One region of the Marinobacter bohaiensis genome, then DNA from elsewhere that is predicted to be linked to it. Evidence: riboswitches for the same ligand, from Rfam matches in the RefSeq annotation. Region 1 holds a riboswitch; each other region holds the start of a gene.
The links. Region 1 has a riboswitch for cobalamin ahead of DKK67_RS09345 (CbtB domain-containing protein). Riboswitches for the same ligand answer to the same signal wherever they lie in the genome.
Positions count from the first base shown of each region.

Region 2: another riboswitch for cobalamin. It lies ahead of DKK67_RS20385 (ribonucleoside-diphosphate reductase subunit alpha); the one in region 1 lies ahead of DKK67_RS09345 (CbtB domain-containing protein).
Region 3: another riboswitch for cobalamin. It lies ahead of DKK67_RS18850 (TonB-dependent receptor domain-containing protein); the one in region 1 lies ahead of DKK67_RS09345 (CbtB domain-containing protein).
Region 4: another riboswitch for cobalamin. It lies ahead of DKK67_RS13555 (ABC transporter substrate-binding protein); the one in region 1 lies ahead of DKK67_RS09345 (CbtB domain-containing protein).

Region 1 covers NZ_QGEH01000001.1:2,097,530-2,101,768, reverse strand. The annotation lists partial or broken gene DKK67_RS21805 (ATP-binding protein) at 1-752, opposite strand, end outside; gene DKK67_RS09350 (CbtA family protein) at 733-1,518, opposite strand; gene DKK67_RS09345 (CbtB domain-containing protein) at 1,615-1,800, opposite strand; cobalamin riboswitch at 1,833-2,041, opposite strand; gene bluB (5,6-dimethylbenzimidazole synthase) at 2,089-2,805, opposite strand; gene DKK67_RS09335 (cobyric acid synthase) at 2,802-4,239, opposite strand, start outside.
Region 2 covers NZ_QGEH01000007.1:39,141-43,379, reverse strand. The annotation lists gene DKK67_RS20400 (SulP family inorganic anion transporter) at 1-561, shown strand, start outside; gene DKK67_RS20395 (universal stress protein) at 650-1,501, shown strand; gene DKK67_RS20390 (DUF3047 domain-containing protein) at 1,549-2,262, opposite strand; cobalamin riboswitch at 2,390-2,570, shown strand; gene DKK67_RS20385 (ribonucleoside-diphosphate reductase subunit alpha) at 2,705-4,239, shown strand, end outside.
Region 3 covers NZ_QGEH01000005.1:139,841-144,079, forward strand. The annotation lists gene polA (DNA polymerase I) at 1-1,052, shown strand, start outside; gene DKK67_RS18850 (TonB-dependent receptor domain-containing protein) at 1,073-2,866, opposite strand; cobalamin riboswitch at 2,995-3,182, opposite strand; gene DKK67_RS18855 (hypothetical protein) at 3,496-3,858, shown strand; gene DKK67_RS18860 (ABC transporter ATP-binding protein) at 3,881-4,239, opposite strand, start outside.
Region 4 covers NZ_QGEH01000002.1:176,524-180,762, reverse strand. The annotation lists gene DKK67_RS13565 (ABC transporter ATP-binding protein) at 1-76, opposite strand, end outside; gene DKK67_RS13560 (FecCD family ABC transporter permease) at 73-1,140, opposite strand; gene DKK67_RS13555 (ABC transporter substrate-binding protein) at 1,137-2,207, opposite strand; cobalamin riboswitch at 2,360-2,573, opposite strand; gene DKK67_RS13550 (heme NO-binding domain-containing protein) at 2,759-3,322, shown strand; gene DKK67_RS13545 (putative bifunctional diguanylate cyclase/phosphodiesterase) at 3,315-4,239, shown strand, end outside.

The DNA of each region.
Region 1 (4,239 bases):
GCGCGCAGGCCTTCCACGCCGGCCGCCTCGCAGCGCTGGGCGATGTGCTCATACGCGGCATGATCGAGCGACACGGACGGCAACCGCTCCTGGGCCGCGGCCAGGCGATCGCCGAGCTGGGCCTGCTGCGACCGGAATTCGGCACAGAAGGCGTCCGGATCCCGCTCGAACGCCTCGCGCTGCTGAACGATGGCGATGCGGTCGGTCACCGGGATGGTGCCTTGCATCTCGACGCACAGTCCGAATCGGTCGAGCAGTTGCGGGCGCAATTCGCCCTCGTCCGGGTTCATGGTGCCGATCAGGGCGAACCGGGCCGCATGGCTGTGGCTGATGCCGTCGCGCTCCACCACGTTGATGCCGCGTGCCGCCGCATCCAGTAGCAGGTCCACCAGGGCATCCGGCAGCAGGTTCACTTCGTCGACGTACAGCACGCCGCCGTCCGCCCGGGCCAGCAAGCCCGGTTCGAAAGCCACGTCCTGATCCGCCAGCACGCGTTTGAGGTCGAGGCTGCCGATCAGGCGATCCTCGCTGGTGCCCAGAGGCATGTTCACGAATGGCGGACGAGCCCCTTCGCTCGATGGCGGCAGGATGTCGGCCAGGGCCCGGGCCAGGGTCGATTTGGCGCTGCCTCGGGGACCGCTGATCAAAACGCCACCGACCCGTGGGTTGATGGCGTTCAGCAGCAACGCTGTCTTGAGATCGTCCTGGCCGACAACGGCCGAGAACGGAAACTCAGGCAGGAACTTGTTCATGATGGATGCGACCTGTCCGTGACAGGTAATTGAGGGTAACCGCGCACAGCACGCCAATCAGGAGCCAGAACGCCAGATTGGAGAGGCCGGTTGCCCAGATGAATTGATGGTGGAGCTCGTTCAACGCTGTGACGGCGTCCGGATCGGGATGCGAGAACATCGGGCCCTCGTGGGTGGGCACGAAAAAGTGCGTCACCAGCAACAGCGGCACACCCAGGATGCGCTGCCAGCCGCCGGCCAGGAAGAGGATACCGAGCCCGGCGACGGTCAGCAGTACCGTGGCAACCCACCAAAGCTGGCGCGATTCCAGGGCGGCGGCACGGGCACCCGGCACTTCCGGCGGCAGCCCAAGCGACGGCGCCATGAACACTGCGACAAAGCCGAGCGCCCCCAGCAGGAGCCCGCGACTGGCGTTGGGCGTCATGCGGCCGCGTTCACGCAGCTGATTCATGACCACCAGCAGCAGCGCGGCGAAACCGATACCGGCGCAGATGTTGGAAACCGCCGAGTAGAATGTGCGCTCGAAGCCGTCGGCCGGGGCCCACTCGTCACCGCCGTGGTGGTGATGGCCGCCCGCTTGGCCGTGCTCGTGAGTATGGCCGGCCGCCTCATGCGGATGGGCGCTTTCCGGCTCGGCCGGTTCGCTGACCTCGTACTGTTCGGCCGCGAGAATGATCGGTGTGACGCCAAAGGATTGAAACGCGGTCATGGCCAGACCGGCGACAACGCCAATAGCGCAGGCGCTGAGTATCAATGAGCGGAACATGGATTTCCCTCCAGCAGGAAATAGAACGGTCGTTGTGCCAACGCCGGGCGCTGCGGAAGACTATCCATGAACGGATAGCCTACGATCGGACAGCGCTCAGTGGCAGGGGAAAACGAACGTGTGCCGGGTATCGTGCGCGGCGTTGTGGGCCGCGCTCATCGGCAGGAAGCCAACGGCGTAAAGGATCAACGCGCCGAAGACCGCAACAGCGCCCTGCTGGACGGCCGATGAAACCCGGGAACCGGAAACCGATTCGCTGGAGGAAGAGGAAAACGCAGACATATCAACTCCTTGGTGCCCGCCGCACCACTGGTGGATCGCAGGAATGACAGGCCGGTCTTCGGGCTTAAAACGGGGCGCCTTTCCGAGCGCCATCATCTGCACCTTCCCGGCGTTGGCCAGTGGTTTGTTGCAGACTACGCGTTTATTACCGATGCGGGGGCAGCGATGGAATGGGCCTGAGGCCGCACCATACTTCCCGATTATCCCCTGTGGCAGGGGCACCCGTCTTCGAGGTGGATATCGTAATTCAACGCCCCGGCGGGCGCAATGTGGGAGCGCCCGGCCGCCCTATTTTCGGGGTGTTCTGTGGGTCAGCCAGTCGGCCAACGGGTGGCCATCCGGCAACGCTTTTTGCCAGCCGTCGTGATGCACCAGCTGCTCCAGAGGCAGACGCGAACGCCAGCCCCTGGCCTGCAGCTCGGGCTGCTCGAGAAACTCGCTCACATACCCCACACACAGATACGCCAGCGGATAGACGTTCTCCGGCAACGCCAGCACCTCGGCCAACCGCTCCTGGTCGAGGATGCTGACCCAGCCGACGCCGATGCCTTCGGCGCGGGCCGCCAGCCACAGGTTCTGCACCGCCAGGCAGGTGCTGAACAGGTCGGTTTCGACGATACTGTTGCGCCCCAGCACCTTGGGGCCGCCGCGGCTGCGATCGCAGGTGATGCAGAGGTTGAGCGGGCTGTCGAGGATGCCCTGCAGTTTGAGGCTGCGGTAGGTGCCCTGGCGTTCGCCCTCGTAATTGTCAGCGGCCCGCTGGTTCTCCTGCTCGAAGTTCTCCAGCACCCGGCGACGTACCTCGGCGCTTTCGATCACCAGGAAATCCCAGGGCTGCATAAAGCCCACTGACGGCGCGTGGTGGGCCGCTTCAATGAGCCGCCCCAGCACCCCGGGCGGTATCGGATCGGGTAGAAACTGGGAGCGCACATCGCGGCGCTCAAAAATGGCGCGATACAGCCCCTGGCGCTCGGCGTCGGTGAAGTCGTTGGCGGAATCGGTCATTCAGTTTCCTTGGGCAGACCCAGCCAGTGCCGGAGTCTGTCAGTGTCCAGTTGCTGGTCGAGATGGTCGGCGAGGCGATCGAGCTGGGCAAGCCGGTGCTGCTGGTAATCCACCGCCGCGGCCTCACCACGCAGCCCCCAGGCGGCCAGCAGGGCATCGCAGGCCTCAGGCCGGTCGAACAGCCCGTGCACGTAGGTGCCCATGATCTGGCCATCGTCGCTGACGGCGCCGTCGGGGCGACCGTCCAGGTTGAGAATCGGGCGCTCCAGCGCGGCGCCGGTGGTCACGCCGTTGTGCATTTCATAGCCGCTCAGCGGGGCCATATCGTCCCCGTCCGGCAGCCGCAGCTCGCCCGACACCTCGCGCAGCTGTTTGCCGGCCACCATCCGGGTGTTCAGCGGCAGCAGGCCCAGCCCTTCGCTGTTGCCCGGCTCCCCCTCCAGGCCGTCGGGATCGGCAACCCACTCGCCCAGCATCTGGAAGCCGCCGCAGATGCCGAACACATGCCCGCCGTAGCGCAGATGCCGGCGGATCGCCTCGGGCCAGCCCCGTGCTTTCAGCCAGGCCAGGTCGGAGCGCGTGCTTTTGCTGCCGGGCAGAATGATCACGTCCGCCGGCGGGATGGCTTCGCCCTCCCCGACGAAGCTCAGGTCGACGCCCGGGTGCAGGCGCAGCGGGTCGAAATCGTTGTGGTTGCTCATGCGCGGCAGACGTGGAATCACCACCCTGAGCTGTCCCGTGCCGGCGACGGAGGTCAGGTTAACGCTGTCCTCGGCGTCCAGCAGCAGACCGCTCAGGTGCGACAGCACGCCCACCACCGGCTTGCCGGTCCGCTCTTCGAGCCACTCCAGGCCGGACGTGAGCAGGCCCGGATCGCCCCGGAACCGGTTGATCACGAATCCCGCTATGCGGTCTCGTTCGCTCTCAGACACCAACTCCAGCGTGCCCACCAACTGCGCGAATACGCCGCCGCGCTCGATGTCCCCCACCAGGAGGACCGGGCAATCCGCCGCTTCGGCAAACCCCATATTGGCGATGTCGTTGGCGCGCAGGTTGATTTCCGCCGGGCTGCCGGCGCCTTCGGCGATGATCACATCGTAGCGCGCGGACAGGTCACGCCAGGCTGCCATCACTGACTTGGCCGCTTCGGCCTTGTAAGCGTGGTAATCCAAAGCATCCATGTTGCCATGAACCTGGCCGCGCAGGATCACCTGGGCTCCGCAGTCGGTCTGCGGTTTGAGCAGGACCGGGTTCATGTCGCTGTGAGGCTCCAGGCCACAGGCCAGGGCCTGCAATGCGGTGGAGCGGCCGATTTCGCCGCCGTCCCGGGTCACCGCGCTGTTGAGGGCCATGTTCTGGGGCTTGAACGGGGCGACCGAGACGCCCTGCCGCGCCAGCCAGCGGCAAAGCGCCGCCACAACCGTGCTCTTGCCG
Region 2 (4,239 bases), on a different contig from region 1:
GTGCTGCAGGACTGGCTGGTGCAGATCCCCATGGCGGCCCTGGTGGCGGTGATGATCATGGTGTCGATCGGGACGTTCAGCTGGGATTCGGTGCGCAATCTGCGCCACTACCCGCTGTCCACCAACCTGGTGATGCTGGTCACCGTGTGTGTGGTGGTGGCCACCCACAACCTGGCGCTGGGCGTGCTGGCCGGCGTGTTGCTGGCGGCGCTGTTCTTTGCCAACAAGATCGGGCACTTCATGGCGGTCACGTCCGAGCTGGATGGCGCAGGCCGTCGCCGCGTCTACACCGTGGTGGGGCAGGTGTTCTTCAGTTCCACCGAGAAGTTCCTGGCCTCGTTCGACTTCAAGGAAGGCGTGGATAACGTGGTCATCGACCTGAGCCGGGCCCATTTCTGGGACATCACCGCCGTCGGCGCGCTGGACAAGGCGGTCATCAAGTTCCGCCGGGAAGGCGCCGATGTGGAAGTGATCGGCCTGAACGAGGCCAGCGCCACCATCGTCGACCGCTTCGGCGTGCACGACAAACCCGGTGCCGTCGACGATCTGATGGGCCACTGATGACGTGGCCCCGTCATTCGGGGCAAACTGGTCGAAACTGCTTTGATCGAACAAGAAAGCCGGACCCACAAGCGAAAGGAATACTGACATGTCCGACGTCGTCGCCTGTATCGATGGTTCCCGTGCCACCACCGCGGTGTGCGATTACGCCGCCTGGGCCAGCCAGCGTCTGGATGCGCCCGTCACCCTGTTCCACGTGCTGGATCAGGAGCGCTACCCGACCGAGCCGGACCTGGCGGGCAGCATCGGGCTGGGCAGTCGCGAGCACCTGCTCGAGGAACTGGCGGACCTGGACCAGCGCCGCAGCAAGCTGGCCCTGGAGCAGGGGCGCCACATGCTGGATGCGGCGGAGTCGCGGATCCGCGAGGACGGCGTCAGCGAGATCCGCCAGCGCCAGCGCCACGGCGACCTGGCGGAAAGCCTGCTGGACATCGAAGACGAAACCCGCCTGCTGGTGATGGGCCTGCACGGCGAGAGCAGCAACGATCGCGATGTTCACATCGGCAGCCAGCTGGAAACCGTGATCCGCACCCTGCATCGGCCCATGCTGTTGGTGCCGGACGAGTATCGCGAGCCGCGCAGCGCCATGCTCGCCTTCGACGCCAGCGAGACCATGCAGAAAGGCGTGGATCTCCTGGCCAACAGCCCGATCTTCCGCAAGGTTCCGCTGCATCTGGTGATGGTCGGCGACGAGACCGATGAACGCCGTGCAGCCCTGGATGACGCCGCGCAGAAGCTGGAAGCGGCCGGTTGCTCGGTGGAGGTGGCGGTGCGGGCTGGAGACGTGGAAAAAACCCTGCACGCCTACCAGGAAGAGCAGGGCATCGACCTGATGGTGATGGGCGCCTACGGCCATTCCCGCATCCGCCAGTTCCTGGTGGGCAGCACCACCACCAGCATGCTCAAGACCAGCGAAACGCCGCTGATCATCCTCCGATAGTAAGTGGTCGCTTACTCTGTTGGGTTCTCATGCCGGCGCCTATCCTGTCAGCGTGAGAGCCGGATGTCCCCGTAGTAGGCTGTGGCGGCCGAGCCGGTATTGTCGCCGTCCGTCATCACGGCAATGCCGGTTATGCGCGGCGGATCCTCGCCGAAGGCGGCGCGGTAGTCCGCCACCAGATCCCGGCTCTCCTCCATCCACTGTCCCGCATGGTCCGATCCGCTCTGCACCGCGATCATCCGCGTTTCCTCACTGAACGGGTTGGGCACGGATTCGCCCCGGGGCAGGCGGTTGGCCCAGATGTAGTTGAGCGCGCTGCCGGGCAGGGCGTCGCCGTGAACCAACTCCACCGCTTTGCGTTTGGCCCGCTCGAAAAAACCCGCCTTGTCCGGTTCGAAGGCAAACGCCACGTAGATCCGGGCCGGATAGTCGTCACCGTCCTTGCGGCGTGCGTCCCCCTTTGCGTAAACGCCGTCCACTTTCCAGCGCCAGTGCAGCACCAGCTTTTCACCGGGCTCGATGTCGACCCGGTGAATCAGTCCCGAGGCGCCGCCGTCGGTGTCCGCGCGCAGCACTTGGGTACCCTGGTCGTCGACCAGTCGGTAGCGGGTGTGGGTATCGATATCGGGGAAGGTCAGCGGGGTCCAGCCGTCGTCCAGGGTCTGCAGGGTGGAGAAGGGCGTCAGCGACTCGGCGGTGGCCGGAACGCTCTGCAGCGCCAGCGCCGCCGCCAGTAGGGATGTGGCCATTCGTATCAACATTGGCTTGTTCCTGTCAGGCTTCATCTATATAGTGCTCTTATCCTTGGTTAGACACCAGATCTAGTGGTTTATCGTTAACCAGCGCACTGCCAACCGGGAGTCGTAAGGCGCTCCCGGCTGCACAGCGCCGTTATCCACAACCTCTGGTGTCCGGGAATCCGGTGAGAATCCGGAACTGACGCGCAGCGGTATTGGGGCACGAGCGTGACACGATGACACTGGCATCTGCTGGGAAGTCGTTACGCGAGGCGAACCGGAACGGTTCAGACCCCTGAGTCCGAAGACCTGCCAGGGAGGTGTGGCCCCACCAATGGGACCACGCGACTGCACCTTCGCGACTCAGGGTGAGCAGCAAACGGCAATGCGACTCCACCCTCCGTGGAGGTCTGCCGTCCTGCGTACGCGAAGGTAAGTTTTTTGACCACGCGTACCCAGGAGAATCATGATGCCCAGCGCTGCTGCCGCTCCAACCGATGCCCAGGAACAGACCCTGGCCCTCCGAGTCATCAAGCGAAACGGCCAGTTGGTCGATTTCGATGCCAGCAAGATCAGTGTCGCCATCACCAAGGCGTTCCTCGCCGTGGAAGGCGAGAAAGCCGCCGGTTCCGCCCGTATCCACGACAGCGTTCGCCGCGTCAGCCGTCAGGTCATCCAGGCTTTGAGCCGGCGCCTGCAGGCTGGCGGCACCGTGCACATCGAAGACATTCAGGATCAGGTGGAACTGGCCCTGATGCGCGCCGAGGAACAGAAGGTGGCCCGGGCCTACGTGCTGTACCGCGAAGCCCACGCCCAGGAACGTGCCACCCAGGCGCCGGTGGAAGCCCATCCCACCCTGACGGTCTCCCTGGCCAACGGCCAGACCGTGCCGCTGGACGTGGGCCTGATGAAACATCAGGTGGAGCAGGCCTGCGCCGGACTGGACGCGGTGGACGCCGAAAGCGTGGTGGAAGACGCCGTGCGCAACCTCTACGACGGCATTCCCGAGAAAGACGTGCTCAACGCCCTGGTCATGACCGCCCGCGGGCGCATCGAGCAGGAGCCGGACTACAGTGCCGTCACCGCCCGCCTGCTGCTGGAACAGCTGCGTCTGGAGGCCGGTCAGGCCCTGTCCCTGCCGCTCGATCAGACCCTGGCCGAGGTTTATCCACAGGCGCTGTCCAGTTTCATCGGTTTCGGGATCGAGCGTGAGCTGCTGGACCCGGCCCTGGGCGAGTTCGACCTGGAGCGCCTGGGCGCTGAAATCAAACCCGAGCGCGACCGGCAGTTCGGCTTCCTCGGCCTGCAGACCCTGTACGACCGCTACTTCGTCCATTTCGAGGACAAGCGCCTGGAGCTGCCGCAGGTCTTCTTCATGCGTGTCGCCATGGGCCTGGCTTTGCGCGAGGACGACCGCAACGCCCGCGCCATCGAGTTCTACGATCTGCTGTCGTCGTTCGACTACATGGCTTCCACGCCGACGCTGTTCAACAGTGGCACCCGGCACTCGCAGCTGTCCTCCTGCTACCTGACCACCGTGTCCGACGACCTGGAAGGCATCTACGGCGCCATCAAGGACAACGCGCTGCTGTCCAAGTGGGCCGGCGGCCTGGGCAACGACTGGACGCCGGTGCGTTCGCTGGGCTCCCATATCAAGGGCACCAACGGCCGCAGCCAGGGCGTCGTGCCGTTCCTGAAAGTGGTCAACGACACCGCCGTGGCGGTCAACCAGGGCGGCAAGCGCAAGGGCGCGGTCTGCGCTTACCTGGAAAGCTGGCACCTGGACATCGAGGAGTTCCTGGAACTGCGCAAGAACACCGGCGACGAGCGTCGCCGCACCCACGACATGAACACCGCCAACTGGGTACCGGACTTGCTGATCGAGCGCATGCGCGCCGACGCCGACTGGACCCTGTTCTCCCCCAGCGATGTGGGCGACCTGCACGACCTCTACGGCAACGCATTCCGCGCACGCTACGAGGCATACGAGGCCATGGCCGA
Region 3 (4,239 bases), on a different contig from region 1:
TGGGATCCCCCAAGCAGTTGCAGGCCATCTTCTACGAGAAGCTGGGGCTGCCGGTGATCAAGAAGACGCCCAAGGGCGCGCCCTCCACCGCCGAGCCGGTGCTGCAGGAACTGGCCCACGACTACAAGCTGCCGCACCTGATCCTGGAGCACCGCAGCCTGAGCAAGCTCAAGTCCACCTACACCGATCGCCTGCCGGAGATGATCAGCGCCCGCGACAACCGGGTGCACACCTCCTATCACCAGGCGGTGGCGGCCACCGGGCGCCTGTCGTCCTCCGAGCCCAACCTGCAGAACATTCCCATCCGCACCCACGAGGGCCGGCGCATTCGCCAGGCGTTCATCGCGCCGGAGGGCTACAAGCTGGTGGCGGCGGACTATTCCCAGATCGAGCTGCGCATCATGGCGCACCTGTCCGGCGACGAGGGGCTGCTCAAGGCTTTCGCCGAGGGCAAGGACATCCACAAGGCCACCGCCGCCGAGGTCTTCGACACCACGGTGGACAAGGTCACGTCCGACCAGCGCCGCAGCGCCAAGGCCATCAACTTCGGCCTGATCTACGGCATGTCCGCCTTCGGTCTGTCGCGCCAGCTGGGCGTGGAGCGCAAGCTCGCCCAGGAGTACATCGACCTCTATTTCCACCGCTACCCCGGTGTTCGCCAGTACATGGACGACATCCGCAAGCAGGCCCACGACGACGGTTACGTGGAAACCCTGTTCGGCCGTCGCCTGTACCTGCCGGAGATCAACGCCAAGAACAAGCAGATGCAGCAGGCCGCCGAGCGCACCGCAATCAACGCCCCCATGCAGGGCACCGCGGCGGACATCATCAAGAAAGCAATGGTGACGGTGGAGAACTGGCTGCTGGACCAGCACGCCAGGGACGCCCGCATGGTCATGCAGGTCCACGACGAACTGATCCTGGAAGTGAAGGAGTCGGCCCTGGACGACGTCATCAAGGGCCTCACCGATCGCATGTCAGCCGCCGCCGACCTCAAGGTGCCGCTGCTGGTGGAAGCCGGTGTCGGCGACAACTGGGACGAGGCGCACTAGCGACCTCGCCCCGGCTGCGTTCAGTAACTGTAACGCAGGGAGGCCAGCAACGCCCGTTGCTGGCCAGAGTATCCGGCCACGGTGACCGCCTCCTGGTCGAGCAGGTTGCGCCCTTTGAGCGTCAGGTCGAGGCGGTCGGTCGCGGCATAGGCCAGCGTCAGGTTGGTCATCCCATAACCGGGAATGTCGCTGTCCGCCGCCGTATCCACCGAATCCGTCCGCCCCAGCCATTCCAGGCTCGCTTCCAGCGGCCCGAACGTTTTTGTTCCCGCCAGGCGCCCGTTCCACTTGGGTCGCCGGGCCAGGGCATCGCCGGTGTCGTCGTCGGTGGCGCGGGTATAGCCGGCACCCATTTCCAGCCGCCAGTCACCGCCCCGGTAGATGACGCTCAGTTCCGTACCTTCCGCCGTGGCCGACTCCGTGTTGTAGGGAATGAACAAGGCGTCCAGCTGGATCAGGTCATCGAAGTTGGTGCGATAGGCCGCCCACTCGTAGGACAGACGTCCGACACTGCCCTTGAGCCCCACTTCGTAGGTTTCCGAGGTTTCCGCGTCCAGGTCCGGATTGGCGCCAAACGGCGAATACAGATCGTTGAAATTGGGCGCCTTGAAGCCGGTGCCGTAGCTGACGTAGGGCTTTAGCGCAGGCGTCAGCTGGTAGCCCACCGATACCGCCCCGGTGGTCTCGTCGCCGTAGGCCTGGTTGTTGTCGTAGCGCAGCGACGTCTCCACATGCAGCGGCTGATCGACGGTCTGCCACTGACCAAACACCGCGTTGTTGTAGCGAGCGTCTTCCGTGTAGGCCGTCGAGGCCTCCACCCGCTCTTCAACCCGCTCGACGCCCACGGTCAGCAACTGGTGGCCAGTGAGGTAGGCATCGGATTGAACCAGGTACTGGCGGCGCCGGGTTTCATAGTCGAAGTAATCCGCCTGGTCGATGAAGTTGTCGTTGTCCTCGCGCCCGTAGCCGATCTGGGCGTGCAGGGTGACATCGTCGCTGGCGGCAAAATCGGCGAAAACCCGCCCGGACTGCTGCACGAACTCGTTCCAGTAGCGCTGATCGGCTGTACCGAAAACGCTGTCGTAATCGTTCTCGCCCTGGGCGTGCATCGCGTTGAGGCCGAGCGACAACCGATCATTGACGCGCTGATCCACGCTGGCGCTGAACGACTGGCTCTCGAAACCGTCGTCATCGCGCTGGTTGCTGACCGGCTGGGAATCCACACCGTCGGTCTCATACATCGACGCCGACAGACTGTAGGCCGTATCGCCGGTGCGGCCCGAGAAGTGCTGGGTCAGGCGCGAGGTGCCCTCGGTACCGGCGCTGACTTCCGAAATGGCTTCCGGCTCCGGCGTGCCCCGGCGCGTGAAGATCTGGATCACCCCACCGATGGCCTCGGAGCCGTAGAGGCTGGAGCGCGGACCACGCACCACTTCGATGCGATCCACCAGCGCCAGGGGAATGTTTTCCAACTGGGCCGTGCCCGCCGTTGCACCGCCGACTTTCAGGCCGTCCACCAGCACCAGCACGTGATCGGAGTTCGAACCCCGCATGAACACGCTGGACTGCTTGCCGGCACCACCACTCTGGGACACGGTCACGCCGGGAACACCGCGCAACAGGTCCTCGATGCTGCTGGCCGTGCTGCGCTGGATGTCCTGCCGGCTGATGACCGTCACCGAGGCGTTCACCTCGTCGGCCGTTTGCGCGGTCCGGGTCGCGGTCACCACAAGGGGATTGAGGATATCCGCGTTGAGCGGGGCGGCAAGACAGCCGGTCATCAGGCCGGCGGCCAGGGAAAAGGGCTTGTTCACAGAGAGCGTCCTGGGTTCGCATCCGGTTCAGTCGAAGCCGGTGGACGGAGGACGCGCGGTTACGGGATGGGCAACCACCGGTGACGCCCTCCGCAGCACCGCATGCACCGGCCAGGATCAGAGAGATCCCTGCCGGGAAGCAGGTGGCCGGTCTCCGGACTCATTCCTTCCCCGGGGATCGGGGGCCGGCAGCGCCTTCCCGGACCGGAGGTCCAGTGGCCTTGCTGCTGCAGAGGAATTTACCGTTGCGGGGGCAGCACTGGGTTTGCACCAGTTTCCCGTTTCACTCGCCGTGCGAGCACCGCCTGCCAATTGACGCCGGTGACGCAGGCGTCACCGAACTTGCCGGGACTTTAGGAGGACTGGCTCACCGGGTCAACGCATTTTCCCGGATTTTCTCATTCCCCTGCACGCCCGCCGAACTCACCACAACGGTGCAGACAGAACCCGTGATGCGTCATGGCGGTGCGCAACTCCGTGCAAAGCTGATGTTTTCGCCTTTTATTTCAGGATTTTAACGATAGGCACATTTTTAGCTTAATATTCAGGGTCGATAACGCGCACGCTCTGATCCCCCCACAGGCTCGGGACCGTCCAGACGCAAGAGCGCTTTGAAATGAGGTACGACAATGACGACGCTAGCAGCAGAACGCAGTTGGCTACTGGATCGCGGACTCCTCAAACTCGTCCACCAGTGCCGCCGACTGATCCTGGCGGAATTCGGCGTTAAGCTTCACCTGACCGACAACGACCTGGAGGACCAGTTGGCGTCCTACGCCAGGCAGTCCCGCTCCAGCCACCTGAACAATGCCTGGGAAGAGCTCAAGAAACAGGTTCCGGATCTGGCCGAGCAGGACGACGACAAGCCGCGCAATTACCGCGGCCAGGAGTTGGCGGAGCCGGCCGCGGCGGCCAAGAAAGAGGAACCGGCCAGCAGCAGCAAGACCCGCACCATCACCTACCGGGGCCGCAAAATGGAAGTGCCCGCCTGATCGCGGCACGCCGACGGCGCGTTCAATCCACCGGGTCGGGAGTCCATCGCGGCGCGGGCCGCCAGAAGCTGTCCCCGCCCTCGCCGACCCGCTCGACCGGATAGCTGTAGACCCGCTGCAGGCGCTCCGACGACAGCATTTCAGACGCCGAACCGGCATCGTGGTGACCGTCGGGATACAGTAACAGGACCCGGTCGGCGTAGCGTGCCGCCAGGTTGATGTCGTGAACGGTCATGACCACTAACCGCCGCTGCTCCCGCGCCAGCGCACACAGGGTTGCCATCAGTTCCGCCTGGTGGCGGAGATCCAGGTGGTTCACCGGCTCGTCCAGCAACAGGACGCCGGGGGCCTGGGTCAGCAGGGTTGCCATGGCCACCCGGC
Region 4 (4,239 bases), on a different contig from region 1:
CGATGCTCAGGTTGACGTTATCCACCAGCTTGCGGCCGTGGACGGTCCAGTCGAGGTGTTCGGCACACAGCTTCATCGCGTTCCGCTCCCCCGGATCAGGATCAGGGCAAACGCCGGCGCGCCGATCAGCGAGGTGATGACGCCGATGGGCAGCACCTGGCCGGGCACCAGGATGCGCGACAGGATGTCCGAGCCGATCAGGAACACCGCGCCGGCCAGGGCCGAGGCGGGTACCAGCCGGGCGTGACGGCTGCCGACGATGAAGCGCATGGCGTGGGGAATCACCAGCCCCACGAAGCCAATGGCGCCGACCATGGACACCATGACCGCCGTTACCAGCGCCGTGATGCCGATCAGCAGCCCGCGCACCCGGCGCACGGCGATGCCCAGGGAGGCGGCGCTGTCGGCGCCGAAGGTGAAGGCGTCCAGCGCGCGCATGTGCCACAGGCACACCAGCAGGCCTGCCAGGGCGGTGGGAACCGCCAGGGTGACGTCCTCCCAGCGCACGCCGGACAGGTTGCCCAGCAGCCAGAACATGATGCCCCGGGCCTGCTCGGCGTTGGCGGATTTGGCGATGATGAAAGCCGTCAGGGCGTTGAACAACTGGGAGCCGGCAATGCCGGCGAGGATGATGGCGCCGGCGGTCTGGATGCCGCGTCCGCCGTTGCCACCGCTGGCCGCCCGGGCCAGCATCACCACCAGCCCGAACGCCAGGGTGGCGCCGGCGAAGGCACCCGCCGATAGGGTGACAGCTCCGGCGCCAACGCCGATCACCGTGACCGCCACGGCGCCGGTGGAAGCGCCGGCGGAGATGCCCATCAGGAACGGGTCGGCGAGGGCGTTACGCAGCAGCGCCTGCAGCACCACCCCGGCCAGCGCCAGGCCGGAGCCACAGCAGGCGGCGACGATGGCGCGGCTGAGCCGGTAGCTCCAGATGATGCCGGCATCGATCCGGTCCACGGCGTAGCCCGCTCCCCACAGGTGGTTGGCGAGCACCTTGAGGATGGTCTCGATGGGAATCCGGGTCTCGCCGATGGCGGTACCGGCGACCAGCGCAGTCAGCAGTACCGTCGGCGCCAGCCAGAACCAGTGCAGGCGCGGTGCCGTCAGTGGCCAGATCGTCGCGAGGGCGCGGATCATCGGTCGAAGGTCATCTCCGCCAGGGATTCAGACAGCGCTTCCAGGCCAAAGATGGTGCGCAGGGTGGCGCTCATGGCGTGGGCATCCATCTGCACGATGCGGCCTTCCTTGACGGCGGTCATCTGGCTGGCGACGGGATCGGTGCGCAGGAACTCCAGTTTCTTTTCCACGTCGTCGGCGGGGAAGCGGCGACGGTCCATGCGGGCGACGACGATGATGTCCGGGTCGGCCTTGGCGATGGACTCCCAGCCCACGGTGGGCCATTCCTCATCGGACTCGATCACGTTGCGGATGCCCAGTTTGTCCATCATGTAGCCCGGTGCGCCCAGGCGGCCGGCGACGTAGGGATCGATTTCCAGGTCGGCGGAGGAGAACCAGAACACGGCGGACAGGTCGTCCGGCAGATCCAGGTCGCGGGCGCGCGCGACAGCCTTGCTCTCGCGGGCTTTGAGGTCGGCCACCAGCTCGTCGCCGGCGTTTTCCACGTCGTAGATGGTCGCCAGTTCGTGGATCCCCTTGTAGACGGAATCCGTTGAAAACGCGGCGACGCGGGTGCCGTCACCGCCGGTGGAGTTGTCCTTGGTGTCGCAGTCCGCCGGCAGGATGTAGGTGTTGATGCCCAGGTCGTGGAACTGGTCGCGAGTGGCGACGATGCCGGTGGGGCCAACGTGCCACTCGTACTGGACCGCCACCAGGTCCGGCTTGTGATTGACCACGGCTTCGAAGCTGGGGTCGTTGTCGGCGATGCGCTCTATCTGGTCGTTGAGGGCCCTGTATTCCGGCAGCACCGGGTTGAACCACACCGACGTGGCGGACACTTTGTTGCCCAGCCCCAGCGAGTAGAGCATCTCGGTGGCGGACTGGCCGATGGTGACGGTGCTCTGCGGGGCGGCGTCGAATTCGATGTCACGGCCGCAGTTGGTCAGGGTCAATGGGTAGTCGGTGGCCGCTGCAAGCGGCGTGTAGAGGGCCGCTATCGCCAGAAGTAAGCCGCGCAGCGGTCGAGTCGCGTCTGCGGCCCGTTGAAAACGGCTGTTTTGATGGCCTGCTGATTGAGGGGAAGTCATGTCAGTCCCGATCTCCGTTGTCGCTATATGGTTATGTTATAACATAACAGTTAGCTGAGGTTGCAATCGGGGGGATGGAAACGCGTCGGGTCGGCTGGCAGATCGCTGAGATGGGAATCGTCCTTCCTGAACCCCGGGGCACCCCGCCCGGATGGGTGAACGTCGTGTCGGCAGGTCTCCTGACTGACGGGTCGTGGCTGCGCCCGGCCTTCCCGGGGATTCCCAGTGGCGCGGATGGGCGTGGCTCGCCGCCTACAGTTGCGGGGGCAGTTTCGTTTCGCGGCGGGGCCGCGGCGAATTCCCTGGTCGGGAGCGTCTTGCGATGCTCCGTGCTTCCCGAAGGAAACCGACGGATGGAGCATAAACAGCTTGGCGGGCCGGAGCAAGTCGGGACGCTCTTGAATACGCGCTTCGGCCCGTCATGGCGGCTAAAGGTGAGTGTAAAACCTTATAAAGTGGCCCTGCATCGGTCCGGAGGTTCGCCTAGACTGGGGGCCTGGCCGGAACCACCCGACGTTGCCCGGCCCCGGCACGGTAGAGTATCGATAGGCATGATTGGATTGATCCAGAAAGTCTTACTGGAACTGGTGGAAAGCGAAGGCGGACCGGAGGCCCTGGCAGAGGTCCGGGCCAAGGCGGAACTGGCCCCGGGCCAGGATTTCCGGATCGACACCGACTACGACGACGGGCAGTGCCTGCGTCTGATCCGGGCGGCCCAAAGCCATTTCCAGCTGGACGAAGAGGCCCTCTGGGCGCTCTACGCCGACTATTTCATCAACATTTCCCGGCGCATGTTCCCCATGTTCTATCAGGTGTCCGGTTCGGCGCGGGATTTCCTCAAGCGCCAGCCGGCCGTGCACGCCACCCTCGCCGCCGGCCTGCGCGACGAAGACGAGCGCGACCGGGTGCGGGACAAGTTTTCGGTGCGGGAGCAGGGCGATCGCCTGCTGGTCACCTACGGTTCCCCGAATCGCCTGTGCGGGCTCTATGAAGCGCTGTTCCGGCGCTTGTTGCAGGAGTATGGCGAAACCGGCCAGTTCGTGGTGGAACGCTGCCGCAAGCGCGGCGACGCCGCGTGCCGTTTCTGCCTGCAGGTGGAGGCCGCCGGTGACTGACGCCGAAAAACGCCTGCGCGACGAGATCAACGCCATTGCCGACCAGTTGTGCCAGGCGGTGGACGGCCGCTTCGACTTTCACGTCCACTCGGCTTCCGACGACCTGGATATCCAGAAACTGTCGGTACTGTCCAACTTCGTGCTGGAGTCGGTGCGCCGCAACCTCGCCGAGCTGGAACGCGTGAAGTCGGATCTGGAGCAGCGCGTGGCGGAGCGCACGCGGCGCCTGAACCTGGTGATCGAAGGGGCCAACGACGGCGTCTGGGAGTGGAATCTTGAGGAAGAGCGGTTGCAGGTGTCGCAACGCTGGCTGGCGATGTGCGGTCGCACCGATCTGGGCACCTCGTTCGCGCCCTCCCACTGGCTCGACATGATTCATCCGGCGGACGTGTCCGGGGTGCGCCAGCAACTGCACGACCACATCAACGGCCTGATACCCCGATTTCGGGCCGAGTACCGCCTGGCCAACGGTCGCGGCGGTTACCGCTGGGTTGTCGCGCGGGGGATCTGCGACCACGATCCGGCCACCGGTACGGCGCGCATGATCTCCGGCACCCAGGCGGACATCACCCGGCAGAAGTTCATCAACCCCGGCACCGGCCTGGCCAACGTCCATTACCTGGAAACCACACTGGCCGACCGTCTGCGGCAGGCCGACGGCGCGGACATCGATATCCTGGCCATCGCCCTGCCCAACCATGCGCTGGTGCGGGAGACGCTGAGTCGCAGGGAGAACGAACTGTTGACGGCCGAGCTGCGCCGGCGCCTGGAGCAATGCGTCCGCGACGGCGAGCTGATCGCCACGCTGTCCGACAGCTCCACGGCGATCCTGCTGCGCGGACCGCGCCGGGAGTCCCTGGAAGAGCGTGCCCGCCAGATACTGGCGCGTTTCGACCGCATCTTCTCCATCGGCGAGC